Regions from separate parts of the Rhodococcus sp. H29-C3 genome, predicted to be linked through region 3. Evidence: riboswitches for the same ligand, from Rfam matches in the RefSeq annotation. Region 3 holds a riboswitch; each other region holds the start of a gene.
What was found. Region 3 has a riboswitch for thiamine pyrophosphate ahead of QMK32_RS21635 (3-oxoacyl-ACP reductase). Riboswitches for the same ligand answer to the same signal wherever they lie in the genome.
Positions count from the first base shown of each region.

Region 1: linked by a shared signal. The riboswitch ahead of thiO (glycine oxidase ThiO) and the one ahead of QMK32_RS21635 (3-oxoacyl-ACP reductase) in region 3 are both predicted to bind thiamine pyrophosphate.
Region 2: linked by a shared signal. The riboswitch ahead of QMK32_RS22095 (TenA family protein) and the one ahead of QMK32_RS21635 (3-oxoacyl-ACP reductase) in region 3 are both predicted to bind thiamine pyrophosphate.

Region 1 covers NZ_JASITC010000001.1:460,872-465,621, forward strand. Annotated here, with positions in the region: gene QMK32_RS02280 (thiazole synthase) at 1-737, opposite strand, end outside; gene thiS (sulfur carrier protein ThiS) at 730-945, opposite strand; gene thiO (glycine oxidase ThiO) at 942-2,003, opposite strand; TPP riboswitch at 2,004-2,114, opposite strand; gene thiE (thiamine phosphate synthase) at 2,140-2,832, shown strand; gene QMK32_RS02300 (NUDIX hydrolase) at 2,861-3,700, opposite strand; gene QMK32_RS02305 (GlnX family signal transduction membrane protein) at 3,768-4,750, shown strand, end outside.
Region 2 covers NZ_JASITC010000016.1:3,999-8,748, reverse strand. Annotated here, with positions in the region: gene QMK32_RS22110 (carboxylesterase/lipase family protein) at 1-1,012, opposite strand, end outside; gene QMK32_RS22105 (hypothetical protein) at 1,125-1,778, shown strand; gene QMK32_RS22100 (hypothetical protein) at 1,831-2,238, opposite strand; TPP riboswitch at 2,383-2,482, shown strand; gene QMK32_RS22095 (TenA family protein) at 2,476-3,216, shown strand; gene QMK32_RS22090 (ABC transporter substrate-binding protein) at 3,213-4,226, shown strand; gene QMK32_RS22085 (ABC transporter permease) at 4,297-4,750, shown strand, end outside.
Region 3 covers NZ_JASITC010000015.1:7,224-12,445, reverse strand. Annotated here, with positions in the region: gene QMK32_RS21645 (glycoside hydrolase family 183 protein) at 1-577, opposite strand, end outside; gene QMK32_RS21640 (LLM class flavin-dependent oxidoreductase) at 616-1,887, opposite strand; gene QMK32_RS21635 (3-oxoacyl-ACP reductase) at 1,889-2,659, opposite strand; TPP riboswitch at 2,706-2,795, opposite strand; gene QMK32_RS21630 (alpha-amylase family glycosyl hydrolase) at 2,907-4,211, opposite strand; gene QMK32_RS21625 (alpha-hydroxy-acid oxidizing protein) at 4,208-5,222, opposite strand, start outside.

The DNA of each region.
Region 1 (4,750 bases), on a different contig from region 3:
GCCTGAGCCCAGAAACGTTTCGGTATCCGGCCGGCCTGGCGGGCCTGGTAACCGGCCACGACGGCATGCTTCATCGCCGACGCCATGAGCGCAGGGTCTTGTGCCCTGGTGACCGCCGTTGCCAGTAGGACGGCGTCGCAGCCGAGTTCCATCGCCAGCGCCGCGTCGCTTGCCGTGCCGATGCCCGCATCGAGGATGACGGGCACGGTCGCTGCGTCGACGATCATCTCGATGTTGTGCGGATTCGAGATGCCGAGGCCGGTTCCGATGGGTGCACCGAGGGGCATGACGGCGACGCAACCGATGTCTTCGAGTCGCTTGGCCAGGACGGGGTCGTCCGTGGTGTAGGGCAGCACGTTGAATCCGTCGTCGACCAGTTGTTCTGCGGCCTTGACCAATTCGATGGCGTCGGGCAGCAGGGTTCGCTCGTCGGCGATGACCTCGAGTTTCACCCAGTCGGTCTCGAGCGCCTCGCGTCCGAGTTGCGCGGTCAGTACTGCCTCGGCGGCACCGCGACATCCGGCGGTGTTGGGCAACGGTGCGATGTTCAGCCGTCGCAACAGGTCGAGGACACCGGTGCCACCCGCGGCGTCGACTCGACGCATCGCCACAGTGGTCAATTCGGTACCGGAGGCCACGAGGGCTTCTTCGAGAACCGCGAGATTGGCCGCTCCACCGGTGCCCATGACGAGCCGCGAGTCGAACGTCCTGTCCGCGATCTTCAGAGAATCAACCACCCTGCACCGCCGTCAGTACGTCGATGGTCCAGCCTTTGCTCACCGTGGTCGAATCCCAACGGCTCTTCGGTAGCACCACGCCGTCGACGGCGACGGCGATTCCCTTCGGTGGCATCGAAAGATGTTCGAGCAGTTGACGCATTGTCATCTCTTCGGTCAGGAGGTGGTCCTCACCGTTGACGGTGACACCTATTGCCAGGGCAGTCATTGTTTCCTATCTGTGGTGAATCGGGCCGGGTCTGCGGCCTTCGCTTCGATGAGTGCGTCGTCTTCCAGTAGTGCAGCGACGGCGTCTGCGGTGATGGGCATCAACAGGATTCCATTGCGGCCGTGGCCCGACGCGACGATGACGCGGTCGGAGATCTTGCCGATGAGTGGCAACCCATCGGGGCTCATCGGGCGCAGGCCTGCTGCGCATTCGTGAAGTTCGTATTCGCCGAGGCCCGGCATCAACCGCTCTGCGTCGGCGATGAGGTCTCGGACGCCTGCCACGGTGACCTGGGTGTCCTGACCCGATTCGTATTGTGTGGCCCCGAGAACCAGTCCGTCTCCGCGCGGCACCAGGTAGATCGCGCGTCCGTGGACGCTGCCGCGGATCGTTCGGGTCGGGGCAGGTGTGGCACTGGGTCTGCGTCGTAGACGAAGTATTTCGCCTTTGACTGCCCGGACCGGTACATCGGCGAGGAGCGCGGAGGTCTGGGCGCCTGCTGCCAGCACGATGCGGTCGGTAGTCAGTGCGTCGAGATCGGTGACGGTGTCGGTGGAGAATTCGACGCCTGCGCTCACCGCTGCGGTGTGCAGTGCTTCGAGCAGCATGCGGTTGTCGATGGCCAGTTCGGTGGGTGCCAACAGCCCGAGGCGAATGTTCTGGGCAAGGGAAGGCTCGAGCTCCCGGATCTGTGCCCGACCGAGGATCTCGAGATCGTGCCCCTGCTTCCCGACCCAATCGGCAATGGTTCGCAGATCGGTTGCGTCGGCTGCATCGAGGGCCACTGTCAGTGATCCGGTGGCGGAGAACACCGACGGGCCAGGGAGCGCTCGTGCAAATTCGGGCCATCTGGCGAGGGAATGAGCGCCGAGTTCGAGCAGTTCGTGTTCGCCAGGCCACCCCTCGGACAGCGGCGCGAGCATTCCCCCGGCCACCCACGATGCACCGGTACCGACCGACGGATCGTGTAGCCGCACGGACCAGCCGTCGCGCGCCGATCGTGCGGCCACTGCGAGGCCGATCACTCCGCCGCCGACCACGGAAAGACTCTTGGGCACTTCTCTCACCACCTCACTCCCTGCGCCGGCATGATCCGGGTCAGGTATTGACGGTAAGGACGGCGTGTCCACTCTCAGCCCCACGTACCTGGGACTCCCGTGTATCGACTCTCGCCAACAGACTACCGTTGCCGGTGTGCAAAGCGATCGGATCATCCGCAACCCGGAAGCGCGTGAGCGTTTGACATCAGCTCGGCTGTATCTGTGCACCGATGCTCGACGCGAACTCGGCGATCTCGCCCAGTTCGCCGAGGCCGCACTGTCCGGTGGCGTCGACGTCATTCAACTTCGCGACAAGAACTCCGAAGGCGAGCGCACGTTCGGCCCGCTCGAAGCCAAGGACGAGTTGGCTGCGCTGGCAATTCTGTCGGCCGCCACCAAACGTCACGGTGCTCTCCTCGCAGTCAACGACCGCGCCGATCTTGCCCTCGCATCGGGCGCCGACGTGCTGCATCTCGGCCAGGGTGATCTTCCGGTCCACTATGCGCGCCAGATCCTCGGCCCCGACGTCGTCATCGGGCGGTCGACACAGAATCGAAGCCAGGCCGCTCTCGCTGCCATCGAGGACGGCGTCGACTATTTCGCTACCGGGCCGATCTGGGCCACACCGACCAAACCGAACCGGAAAGCAGCCGGTCTGGACCTGTTGCGCAGTACCGCGGAATCCGCTCCGACGCGGCCGTGGTTCGCCATCGGCGGGATCGACGCCGAGAACGTCCACGAAGTTCTCGCCGCGGGCGCGGATCGCATCGTCGTCGTACGGGCCATCACCAAAGCTCGAGATCCACAGGCAGCTGCACGGGAGCTCAAGCTCGCGTTGCAGGGCTGACCCGGTAGATCCGAAAATGCACGGCTGGCTAGCCGAGCCATCCCAGCACGGTCGACGGCGATAGCACCTGCACCGACGTCGGGATCCGTTGCTGCAGTCCGCGGTCCGCGGTGACCACAGCAGTGAGTGTCGTCGACGCCTGTGCCTGTGATGCGAGCTCGTCGTCCCCGCTGCCGGCGGCGTGGATCAGGGGGACTCTGATGTCCTCGAACTGCGCTGCTCGTGCTTCACCTTCGAGTACGGCCTCGATCCGGGTGAGCCAGCCGAAGCCGACACCCGGCAGCTCGACGGTTCGCGGAAGGGTGCCCGCCAGCGAGCTCAGCAACTTGCCTGTTGCGCCGCTGCGATCACGCCACCAACCGTCGGGCCTCGAGCCGAGTACGTTCGCGGTGTCCAGCAGAACTCGTAGCGGGCTGATGCGCAGGGAGGCCCAGCTGGCGGCGAATCCCGGATGTAGGGGCAGTTGATCGACCAGGCTCTCCGGAACCCACCGGAGTTCGGTGCTCTCACCGTTTATCGTGGTGTCGAGTTGGGTGGCCGCGTCGGCGACGACGGTCGTGTAGGACCATCCGCTCGCCATCCGTGCCGTCTCGACTTCGCCGCGTACGAAAACGTTGTCGGCACCGATTCCGGCTTCCTCGTCTGCTTCGCGAACAGCGGCGTGCACGTTGGTTTCGTGCGAGTCCTTTGCGCCACCCGGCAACGCCCACGTCCCGCCTTGATGGCTCCAGAGCGCCCGGTGCTGCAGAAGGACCGTCGGCTTACCGTGCGGCGAAGGCGCCCGCAGTAGTAGCCCCGCCGCGCCGTGCTTGCCCCAGTGCCGCGTGCCGTCCTCACCTACAACCCACCCGTCACCGTCGCCACGCATACCGACACCCTAGGTGAACCTTCCGGTAGGCGTACGGACGGTGGCTCCGGCTTATATGCTCGGTACTGTGATTGTGGTCGGCACTACGCCCTCGGCTGCCGTACCTCCTACGACGGCTGCCGTGACGTCGGAGGCCGATTCTCGACGCGAACTGCAGCGTCTGATTCGGTCGACACCGGCGCGCATGATCGCTCTGGGACTGATACTCATCATCGCGTTCGTGGTCACGGGCACCGTTACTTCCATCTCGGTATCCGAGAGAGCTCGGACTCTGGACACTCTTCTCGTTCGGACCGAGCCACTCGCCAACTCGGCACAGAACCTCTACGGCGCACTGTCCGTTGCCGACGCGGCTGCCTCGACTGCCTTCATCGCCGGCGGGTTGGAGCCCAAGGACGTTCGCGATCGATACACCCAGGCGATCGGAAATGCCGGCACCGAATTGATCCGGGCATCCGACGGGCTCGCGGTTTCGGACGACGAAGCGCGGAGGGTTCTCATGGAGATCGGCGCGGGCCTGCCGGTGTATACCGGACTGGTGGAAACCGCTCGTGCCAACAATCGCAGTGGCAATCCCGTCGGTGCGGCGTACCTGGGTGAGGCGTCGACGCAGATGCAGTCCTCGCTGCTGCCCCGTGCCGAACGCCTCTACGCCGAGCAGGCAGCTCGAGTGGCCAACGACCAGGAACGTTTCGTCAATCCACCGTTCGTGTCGATCGGTCTCATCGTGGTGTGCCTGATACTGCTGGTGCTCGCACAGATATACCTCTCTACCCGCACCCGCCGGAAGCTCAACGCGGGATTTCTCGGAGCGTCTTTGGCGATCGCGATCCTGCTCGGGTGGATGTTGGTGGCGGGGCTGATTTCTTCGATAGCCACCGACCGCGCACTGGACCGCGGTGTTGCTCCGTTGCAGAAACTGACCTCAGGTTTCATCCTGGCGCAGCAGGCCCGCGCCGATGAAACACTCAACCTGATCCGACGCGGAAGTACCAGAGAGTTCGACGCGGAGTTCGCGCAGAACACCGACCGCTTGACCGAACTGTTTGC
Region 2 (4,750 bases), on a different contig from region 3:
GAAACATCTCCGTGACGGTGTCCGACGTGACCGGCATCAACGGTGACTTCATCAAACGAAAGATCGATGCCTCGTCGTGATTCGTTCCGATGATCAACGGGATGCGGTGCGAGTATCCCTTCTGGAACGCTGCAACGGGATACCGCGGGACGATATCTCCGTCGACCACCGGCGCGAGCCCCAATGTGCCCGGCACCCGCGTCGGAACCTCGTAACACAGGGTGTCGCCCGCCTCGACGAGACGCATGAAGTCGACGGTTTTCAACTCCCCGATTCGATCCGGAGTGATATCGACGAGTTCGAGGAATCTCGTGGCCACGGCCGCCGCGCGTTCCGGTCCGTACACCGACGTCGCGGGCGCACTTTGCACGATAGCGCGGTGAAACAGTCCCTCGGCCTTTGGCGAGGTCATCAGTGTCGTGACCGACGCGCCACCCGAGGACTCGCCGAACACGGTCACTTTCGACGGATCACCACCGAACGATTCCACGCAACGCTGCACCCATTCGAGTGCCGCGATCTGATCACGCAAGCCGAGATTCGTCTCGAAGACCGTCTCCGCTGTGGAGAACGACGACAAGTCGAGGAATCCGAAAGCACCGACGCGATAGTTGACGGTGACGAGCACCAGGTCACCGAGTTCGGCCAGCCTCCTGCCGTCGTAGACGCTCTGTGCAGCGGAACCGAGCGAGTAGGCACCGCCGTGAATCCACACCATCACCGGCCGAGGTCGACCGTCGGGCTCGGGGGCCCAGACATTCACCGACAGACAGTCCTCCGACATCGGGATCGCCGGATCGATCGGCACCGGACTAGCTTTGCCCTGGGGCGCGACATCACCGAAACTTCGACAATCCCGCGCTCCTGCCCACGGTTCCACCGGCCGCGGCGACCTGAAGCGATGTTCGCCGTCGGTCGCAGCCGCGTATGGGATTCCCTTCCACACGAAGTGTGTGCCGTCGCGATACCCGATCACATCGCCATCCGGAGTGTGTACCTGACATGTCCACATGCCGGCTTGCTCGACTTCGGTCAAGGCATTCCTCCGTATCCGACGTATACCCATCCGATACTGGTCAAGGTACCAATTCCTGAGATCGATCCGTCCGCTTTAAGCTGGCAGGATGAACCGACTACGCGCATACGGCGCAGCCGTTGCTGCCGCGTCCTTGCTGGTTCTTGCCGGATGCGGGTCCGATGTCGACGACAGCGCGACGGCGCCTCTTGCCACCGTCGACACCGACCCACCGTCGGTAGTCCGCACGACGCCCGCTACTCCACCCTCGCCGACGACGTCGGCCGCCCCGACAACAACCGAGTCGACGACCCCCGAAAAGTCGACGACGAGCAGTCCTCCACCGACCGTCGACCCGTCCCAGTACGAAAGCACTGCCGGGTTCTTCTACTTCGCCAGCCCGAGTGGCAAGTTCGAATGCGCGATCGTCGTCACCGAGACCTCCGTCGCTGGGTGTCACGGTGAGTTCCCTCGCTCGGCCCCGCGAGTGGCGGGAAGTGGTGCTCCGGAGTCTTCGGTCGCTCCCAACACCATCGAGATCACTGCCGGATCCCCTGCCAGGTTTCTCAGCTCTGGCGATCCACGCTTTCATCGATTCGACGGGACGGCGAAAGAATTGCCGTACGGCGTCACACTCGCCGTACCCGGAAGTGGACGTTCCAATGGGCTCGAATGCCGAGTCGAAGAGTCGTCCGGGGTCACCTGCCTGGATCAGGTCGGCCATAGATTCACGGTGTCGGACAAGGTATTCGAGCTGAAGTAGCCGCTATTCCGAGGGGGTGTTCCGCAAGCGCGCGCGACCTCACGAAATCAGATCAGATTCCGGGTATGAATCCTGGATAGACGAAATGCTGCGGGCCGCCACCTGGCATCGAGGATCCGGTCACGTTCGGGAAGTCGAACGGAAGCGCAACCAACTTGTGTGGGTTGCCTTGTGCGTCGGCCTGCCAGCATCCGGTGAGCACTCCGTGAAAAGCGGTGCAGACGATCCTGGTGCTCGTTCCATACGGCGACGTCAGCCGATTCTCGGCGAGAAAGGGATTCCAATAGGCCGGATCGGTCGGCGTCAGGAATCCCTTTGTCTCGAACGGAACGCTCGGGCTCGGGTAATTCGGTATCGGCGGCCACTCGTCGGCAGTCGCAATTCCGCTTCCTGCGAGTAACGCCGCGGCCGTGAAAACCAAGACTGCTGCTGACTTCGTCCATCTCCTCGGTGCATTCATGCCGCCATCGTAAGCGCCCGGTGTACTCACGATCACAGGATCGAGCTTCGCCTCACCGTTCGGTCGTAGTCGACAGGGTTGGTCGTGGAGAGGTCTACGGCCCGCTCACACTGCATCGCCGACCAAGGGTGCTAGGGTCGGCGGTGTTCTGACACGGGGTGCGTCCGTACATGCGGATGCTGAGATCACACCCGTCGAACCTGATGCAGGTAATGCTGACGAAGGGATGTCAAGGCGATGATTGCGCCTGTAAACTCGGTGGATCCTGTCCGCCATACGGATCTGATGTGGACCGCAACGACTTCGTTGCGTCACGCGATCGACCAACTCGAATTTCTGACACTGCTGGGCGAAGGCACTTTGCCGCTCGACGCGTTCCGCACGTATCTCGAGCAGGATCGGCTGTATCTGGCGGGATACGCGAAGGCGCTGGCCATTCTGGCATCGAAAGCGCCGGATACTGCGACGGCCGCCTTTTGGGCCACCTCCGCGGCGAGCGCAGTCGAGGAGGCAACACTTCACGAGTCACTGCTCTCCGGTGACGCACTCCCCACGACGAACGCGCGGGCCATACATTCACCCACCTGCCTCGGATACGTCTCGTATTTGGTAGCAACCGCTGCCACCGAGCCCTATCCCGTTGCGGCGGCGGCGATCCTGCCATGCTTCTGGATCTATGCCGACGTGGCCGTTCGCCTTTCGGTATCGGCCCAGCAGGTTCTTCAACGTGATCCGAATCATCCCTACGCGCAATGGGTTTCGACGTACGACTCGGTAGAATTCCGTGATGCCGTCGAATGCGCGCGCCTCCTGGTCGACGACGCCGCTCGATTCGCTACCGACGCTCAACGAAGCGCCATGATCGACGCATTCGTCATCGCGACGCGGTACGAATCGATGTTCTGGGACAGTGCACTTCACCCCACACCGTGGCCGCTTCCCTCTTCCGAGATTGCTGCGTCGGAGGTAGCACTGTGACACTTTCCCGAAGGATCGGCGCCATCGCAGTTGCCGTCGCTACCATCACATCGCTGACTTCGTGTGCACAATCCACTGACTCCGACATCATCCGCTTCGCACTCGACTGGACACCGAACACCAACCACACCGGACTGTACGTCGCTTTACAGGAGGGGTACTTCGCCGACGCCGGACTCGACGTCGAAGTACTGCCTTACAACAGCACTTCTCCGGACACGCTGGTCGACGCGGGCAATGCCGAGTTCGGCATCAGCACTCAGAGTTCGACTACATTCGCAAAAACTGCAGGGGCCCAAATTATTTCAGTACTGGCTCCGCTGCAACACTGGGCCACCGGAATCGGTGTTAAAGCCGATCGCGAAGACATACCGAGCCCGAAAGCATTGGACGGCAAGGTCTACGCAGGCTTCGGCGATACCGGCGAGAAGGCAGGACTACGCCAGGTCATTCAGAACGACGGCGGCGCAGGTGAGTACGAGACCGTCGTGCTCGGAACGTCGGCCTACGAGGCCGTGTATTCGGGCACAGCCGACTTCACCGTGTCCTACTTGGCGTGGGAGGGTATCGAGGCCGAGCACAGCGGTACTCCGATGAAATATTTCGACTACACCGACTACGGCTTCCCCGACGCCTACGCCCTCACGGTCAACGGCAACGAGAACTGGCTGGCAAGCCATCCCGACGAGGCCAAGCAGTTCGTCCAGGCGCTTCAACGCGGCTACCAACTCGCGGCCGACGATCCGGTCCGCGCCGCGCAGGACATCATCGATGCGAATCCAGGAGTCTTCACGGACGAGCAGTTGGTCTTCGAAAGCCAACAGATGCTCGCCGACCGCTACATGCTGGACGAGTCGGGCGCAGTCGGGCGACAGAACCTCGACAAATGGACCGAATATTCGAAATTCCTGTACGAGAACGGTGTCCTAGTCGACGAAGCCGGCAACGCCGTCGACACCGAGCCCGACTGGTCCACCTACTTCACCGATGACTACCTCGGCGCTCAGTAGCGCGGCGTTCGGTGCTGTCGAACGGCCGGCGAAGCGTAGACCGCGAATCGGGGCTGCGGTCAGGTGGGCCATGCCGTCGGTCACCATCGTCGTGGTGCTCGTCATCGGATGGCAGGTCTACGTCCAGCTCAGCGGGATCCGACCGCAGGTACTGCCCTCGCCGTCGAGAATCGTGGCTCAGGGTTGGTCGCAGCGCGAAGCCATCGCCGAACAGGCGGCAGCAACTCTACAAGTCACCGTTCTCGGATTTGCGGTATCGCTGCTGGTCGCTTGGACACTCGCCGTCGCTGTCGACTTCTCACCATGGCTCCGACGAGCAGTGGTGCCGCTGTTCGTGATCTCGCAGACGCTTCCGATCATCGCTATTGCCCCACTACTGATCATCTGGTTCGGCTTCGGACTACTTCCCAAGATTCTCGTGATCTCGCTCGCCACGTTCTTCCCCATGGCCATCGGCCTCATCGAAGGATTCGCGGCAACCGACCGAGATGCGCGCGCGCTCCTTGCCAGTATGGGCGCAACCC
Region 3 (5,222 bases):
CCCACATCATGCCCAGGTCCGTTCCGTAGACCTGCCACCGTTTGTCGGTGCGATTGATCGATCCCGCGCCTGTCTGTTTGGCAACACGGGTGACGTTGCCGATCTGCGGCATCGGCGGTGCAGAAGTTCTGGCCGCCGGTTCGACGGGAGGTGACGCTGGATCGGGAGGAGGCGGAAGCTCCAATTCGGGACCGGGGATCGGGATCGGAATGGTGAACGGTTTGAACTCGAATCCGATCCAGGGAATGTCCAATTCACTCGAAAGCGTTGTGGGATCGCGGGTCTCATCGGTCAGGTCCGGACACGGATCCAAGCAAGGGTCCGCCGGCAACGGTTCCGGGTCGATACGTGTCGGGGCCGTCGTCGGGGCTGGATACGGCACGGGTGCGAGATGCGGAAATGGGATCGGAATCGAGAGATCCTCCGGGACCAGCGACCCGGTCTCGTTCGTCAGGTCGGCCGCGCACGCGCCGGGAGGGACGAGAGGTTCGGCGGTAGCCGGGACGCCATCCCCGAACACGATCACCACGGACCCGAGAACGACAACAGCTGTCACGACGGCCATTCGCTCCGACATACTCCCCCTTCTGCGGATGCACCACCCGTGCCAGCGCATCATGCCAGATTCTCGCGCAGTGAGCGCGAAGAATACTCCTTACGAAAGAGATCGCGTGACTGAAGAATTGGCACCACTTCATCGACGAAGTCGTCGAGACTGTCCGGATACAGCGGTGGCATCAGATTGAAGCCGTCGGCAGCTCCTCTGCGCGCCCACTCGGAGATCTCGTCGGCGATCGATTCCGGCGTTCCGATCATCGTGGCGTGCCCTCCACCTGCTGCGAGTGTCCCGAGAAGCTGGCGGACAGTCGGGTCGTCTTTGGCGATTGTCCGCAGGATCGTCTCGTATCGACCGTGCGGTCCGGTGAACTCCTCGATCGGCGGAAGAGCAGGAACCGGTCCGTCGAGCTCCCAATCGCTGCAGTCCTGCTCCACGAACATCCCCAGTGTGCGCAACGACTGCTCGACGGGAAGCAGTGCATCGAGCTCGGCCTTCTTCGCATTCGCCTCGCTCATCGTCGACCCGACATACGTCACCAAACCCGGCATGATTCCGACGGACGAGCTGTCTCGTCCGGCAGCATCTATGCGGCGCTTGACATCCGAAGAGTAGGCGGCGCCGGCCTCGGAATCGTAGGCAACGGCGTAGATCGCCTCCGCGTAACGAGCCGCAAGATCACGCCCCGGTCCCGACGCGCCTGCCTGGAACAGCACCGGACGTCCCTGCGGAGACCGGGGGACCGTCAACGGGCCGTCCACCCGAAAGTGCTTGCCGACGTGATCGATGGGATGCACCTTCGCCGGATCCGCATACATTCCCTCGCGATCCAGTACCAGCGCGTCCCGTTCCCAGCTGTCCCATAGCGCGAGGGCAACCTCGACGAATTCCTCTGCGCGTTCGTACCTTTCGACCCGTGCCGGAATGTCCTCGAATCCATGATTGCGCGCCTCGGCGTCGAACATCGAGGTCACGACGTTCCATCCTGCGCGGCCACCACTGATGTGATCGAGCGAGGCGAGCAACCGCGCAGCGTGAAACGGTGTGTAGAACGTCGTGGATATGGTGGTGACCAGGCCGATATGGGTGGTCGCTCCGGCCATCGCCGTCAGGGCTGTGATCGGTTCGAGAAACCAGGTGCCCGCGCCGGCCGGATCACGAACGGAGTGTCCGTCCGCGAAGAACACGGCGTCGAACTTGCCCCGCTCCGCGGTCTGCGCGAGTTCTTGGTAGTAGCTGATATCGCCGAGGTCCTCGACCCTCGAATTCGGGTGACGCCACGCTGCACTGTGATGCCCACAGCCGTAGAGGAATGCGTTGAGGTGCAGCATGTCAGTCCTTGACCAAGCCGCCGTCCACAACCAAATTCTGTCCGGTCACCGACCTCGACCACGGAGACGCGAAGAACAACAGGGCATCTGCGAACTCCTCTGGTGTCACCACTCGCTGCAACGGCGTCGACGCCGCGATGAGGTCGAATACTTCCTCTGGTGTAGCGGCACTGGCGTCGGTGGTCCGCAGTAGGCCACCCGACACCATGTTCACAGTGATACCGTCGCCGCCGAGATCCGCTGCGAGAGTTCGAGTCAGAGACAACAGCGCAGCCTTCGATGCCGTGTAGTCGTGGTACGGCACCACTGGGTTCTGGAAAAGATTGGTGCCCACGTTGATGATTCGGCCGAATCCTGCTGCGCGCATCCCCTTCAGCGCTCGCTGCGTAGTCGTCAGCGCACCACGCACAGTGCCACGGAACTGCGCGTCGAACTCGTCCCATGTGATCGAGTCGGCCTTGCTGCGCGCGTCCCCGTTGAACGAGAAGTCGGCCAACGCGTTGTTGACCACCGTCGTCACGGAGGAACCGAAGTGCGCTTCGGCTTCGGTGAACAACGCGTCCACCTGCTCGGCGTCGGTGATGTCGGCTTGGACCGCTATCCCGCCGATCTCTGACGCCAGCGCCTCCGCCGAGACTCGGCTGTTGCGGTAGTTCACCACGACGCGAGCGCCTTCTCGCGCGAATGCCCTGGCCACCGCGGTGCCCAGACCTCTGCCCGCTCCGGTGACGACTACTGTCTGCTCGTCCAACTTTTTCGACTGGATGTTCATGTCAGGCCTTTCGCTCTTCCGGCCCACACCGCGCAGAGCATGCACGTATCCCACGTGCAGACATCCCTACGCTGGTGTTGACCAGATCAGGTTCGACGGGTGTGTTCTCAGCCGTTAGGCACCCCGTGTCGAGGAAGACTGTAACCTCTTGCCGAATATCCGTCTATCTAGCATCCATCGTAGAAATACGTATAGATACCGGACAAGTCGATTTTCGGTACGTCCGGACCCCGAATGACGCCTGCACCTAGCCCAGCACCACCCAGCCGTGGGGTGGAATCCTGGTGGATCCGCCGCCCGCATGTGCTTCGCCGGCAAATATCTCGCCGTCCACGCGGTACGTCACTTCCTCGTCACCGAGGTTCAACGCCACGTGCAACTGCTCGTCACCCGAGTGGACGCGGTACAGCATCGCGGTATTGGACAGCTCCACCGTCTCGGTGCGCGCCTCGACGAGCCAGGGATGCCTGCGGCGAAGCCCGATCAGCTGCTGATGCAGATGGAACGTCGGCCAACCGTACGGGGCGAGTTCCTCTCTGCTGCTGGGAAATTCCGGCCGAACCTCGTCATCGCCACCGACACGCTCCTCTTTCGCGCCGCGGAAGCCCTGTTCGTCGCCGTAGTAGATCATCGGCATGCCCCCGACCGTGAACAGGACCACGAGCGCATGCTCGAGATGGCGTTCGTCGGTGATGGTGCTGGCGATGCGGGCCACGTCGTGATTACCGACGAACGTAGCCGGAACGAACGTCTCGAGCCACTCGTTGTGACGCCCGAGCGCGTGCGACAACTCGAAGAAGTTCCTTTCCGAGATTGCACTCCACGACGCTTTCCACAGCTCGTACTGAGTCACCGAATCCAGTGAGCTCGCCTTCACGATGGCTGCATAATCACCGTGGATGACCTCACCGAGGAAGTAGGCGTCGGGGAACTTCTGTCGAACCTGCGAAATAACCGCCGCCCAGAACCGCGGCGGCACAGCGTATGCCGCGTCGAGACGCCATCCGTCTGCACCCCGTTCGAGCCAATGCGACATGACATCGACGACATACTGCTCGACCGCGGCGCTGTCATGGTTGAGCGTCACCAGTTCATCGTGGCCCTCGAAATTACGATGAGTCGGTCCTGCACCGGACCAGTCGAGGTGGAACCACTCGGACTCCCGTGAATCCGGTCCCGCTTCGAGCGCCTGCACGAATCGCGGAAATGCCTGTGCCACATGGTTGAATACGCCGTCGAGCATGACTCGCAGTCCACGCGAACGAGCTTGGCCGATGACGTCGTCGAAGTCCGCTTCGGTGCCGAGCCGCGAATCGATGCGAAAATGATCGATGGTGTCGTATCCATGGCTTGCGGAGGCGAAGATCGGACCGAGGGCAATTCCCGACGCCCCTAGTTCCACGGCGTAGTCGAACCAGTCGACGATGCGGTGCAGTCGATGCTCGTCCTCGAGCGAACCGCCGTCCCAGTCATGAATCGGGGCACCGACGAATCCCAGAGGATAGATGTGCCACCAGATAGCGTGATCGACCCAGGCAGGTTGACCGCTCATGCTCGGATCACCGACTCACGACCGAGCTCGGCGGCACCGGTATGACCCGACAAGCTGGTGACGAGATCGAATTCAGCGAGAAGACAACGCAATACATGCGCCACACCGTCCTGGCCGCCGAGCGCCAAACCGTACAGAAACGGCCGCCCCAGCAGCACCGCGTCGGCCCCCAACGCTAGCGCCTTCGCCATGTCGGACCCGGTGCGCACACCGGAATCGAACAAGACCGTCAGCTGATCACCGACGGCGTCCACGATATCCGGCAACGCGCTCAACGACGAACGAGCGCCGTCGATCTGGCGCCCACCGTGATTGGACACCACGATCCCGTCCACCCCGTGATCGACGGCTGCTCGGCCGTCGGCAACCGTGCAGATTCCCTTCAATACGATCGGTCCGTCCCACTGCTCACGCAGGAACGCCAACTGGGACCAGTTCAAACCAGGGTTGGGGAATATCTGCGCCCAGTGCATAGCTGCAGCAACAGGATTCGCTTCGACCGATTGATCCAGACCCGCGAGAAATGCCGGGTCGGTCAGATAGTTCTCGATCCCGAGGTTCGCCAGGAACGGCAGGTATCCACGGTCGAGGTCGGCCGGCCTCCAGCCGAGAAGCGTCGTGTCGAGCGTCAGTACAAGCGTCGTGAATCCCGATGCCTTGGCTCGATCGAGAAAGCTGAGCAGAACGGATTCGTCTGTGGGCCAGTACAGCTGGTACCACCTGGGGGCGTCGCCACCAGCCTCGGCGATCTGCTCGAACGAATGGGAAGCTTGAGTGGAGTGAATGTAGGGCACCGAAAGCTCGGCGGCTGCCCGCACTGTCGCAAGCTCACCGTCCGGATGCGCGAGAGTCTGAACACCCACCGGCGCTATAATCAGCGGCGCGGGCATGGAAGTGCCGAGCACTGTGACCGCATGATCTCGCTCTGCTGAACTCCGCAACATGCGCGGGGCGATCCGCCACTCGTCGAATGCATCGCGGTTCGCGCGTGCCGTAGAACCGCTACCTGCG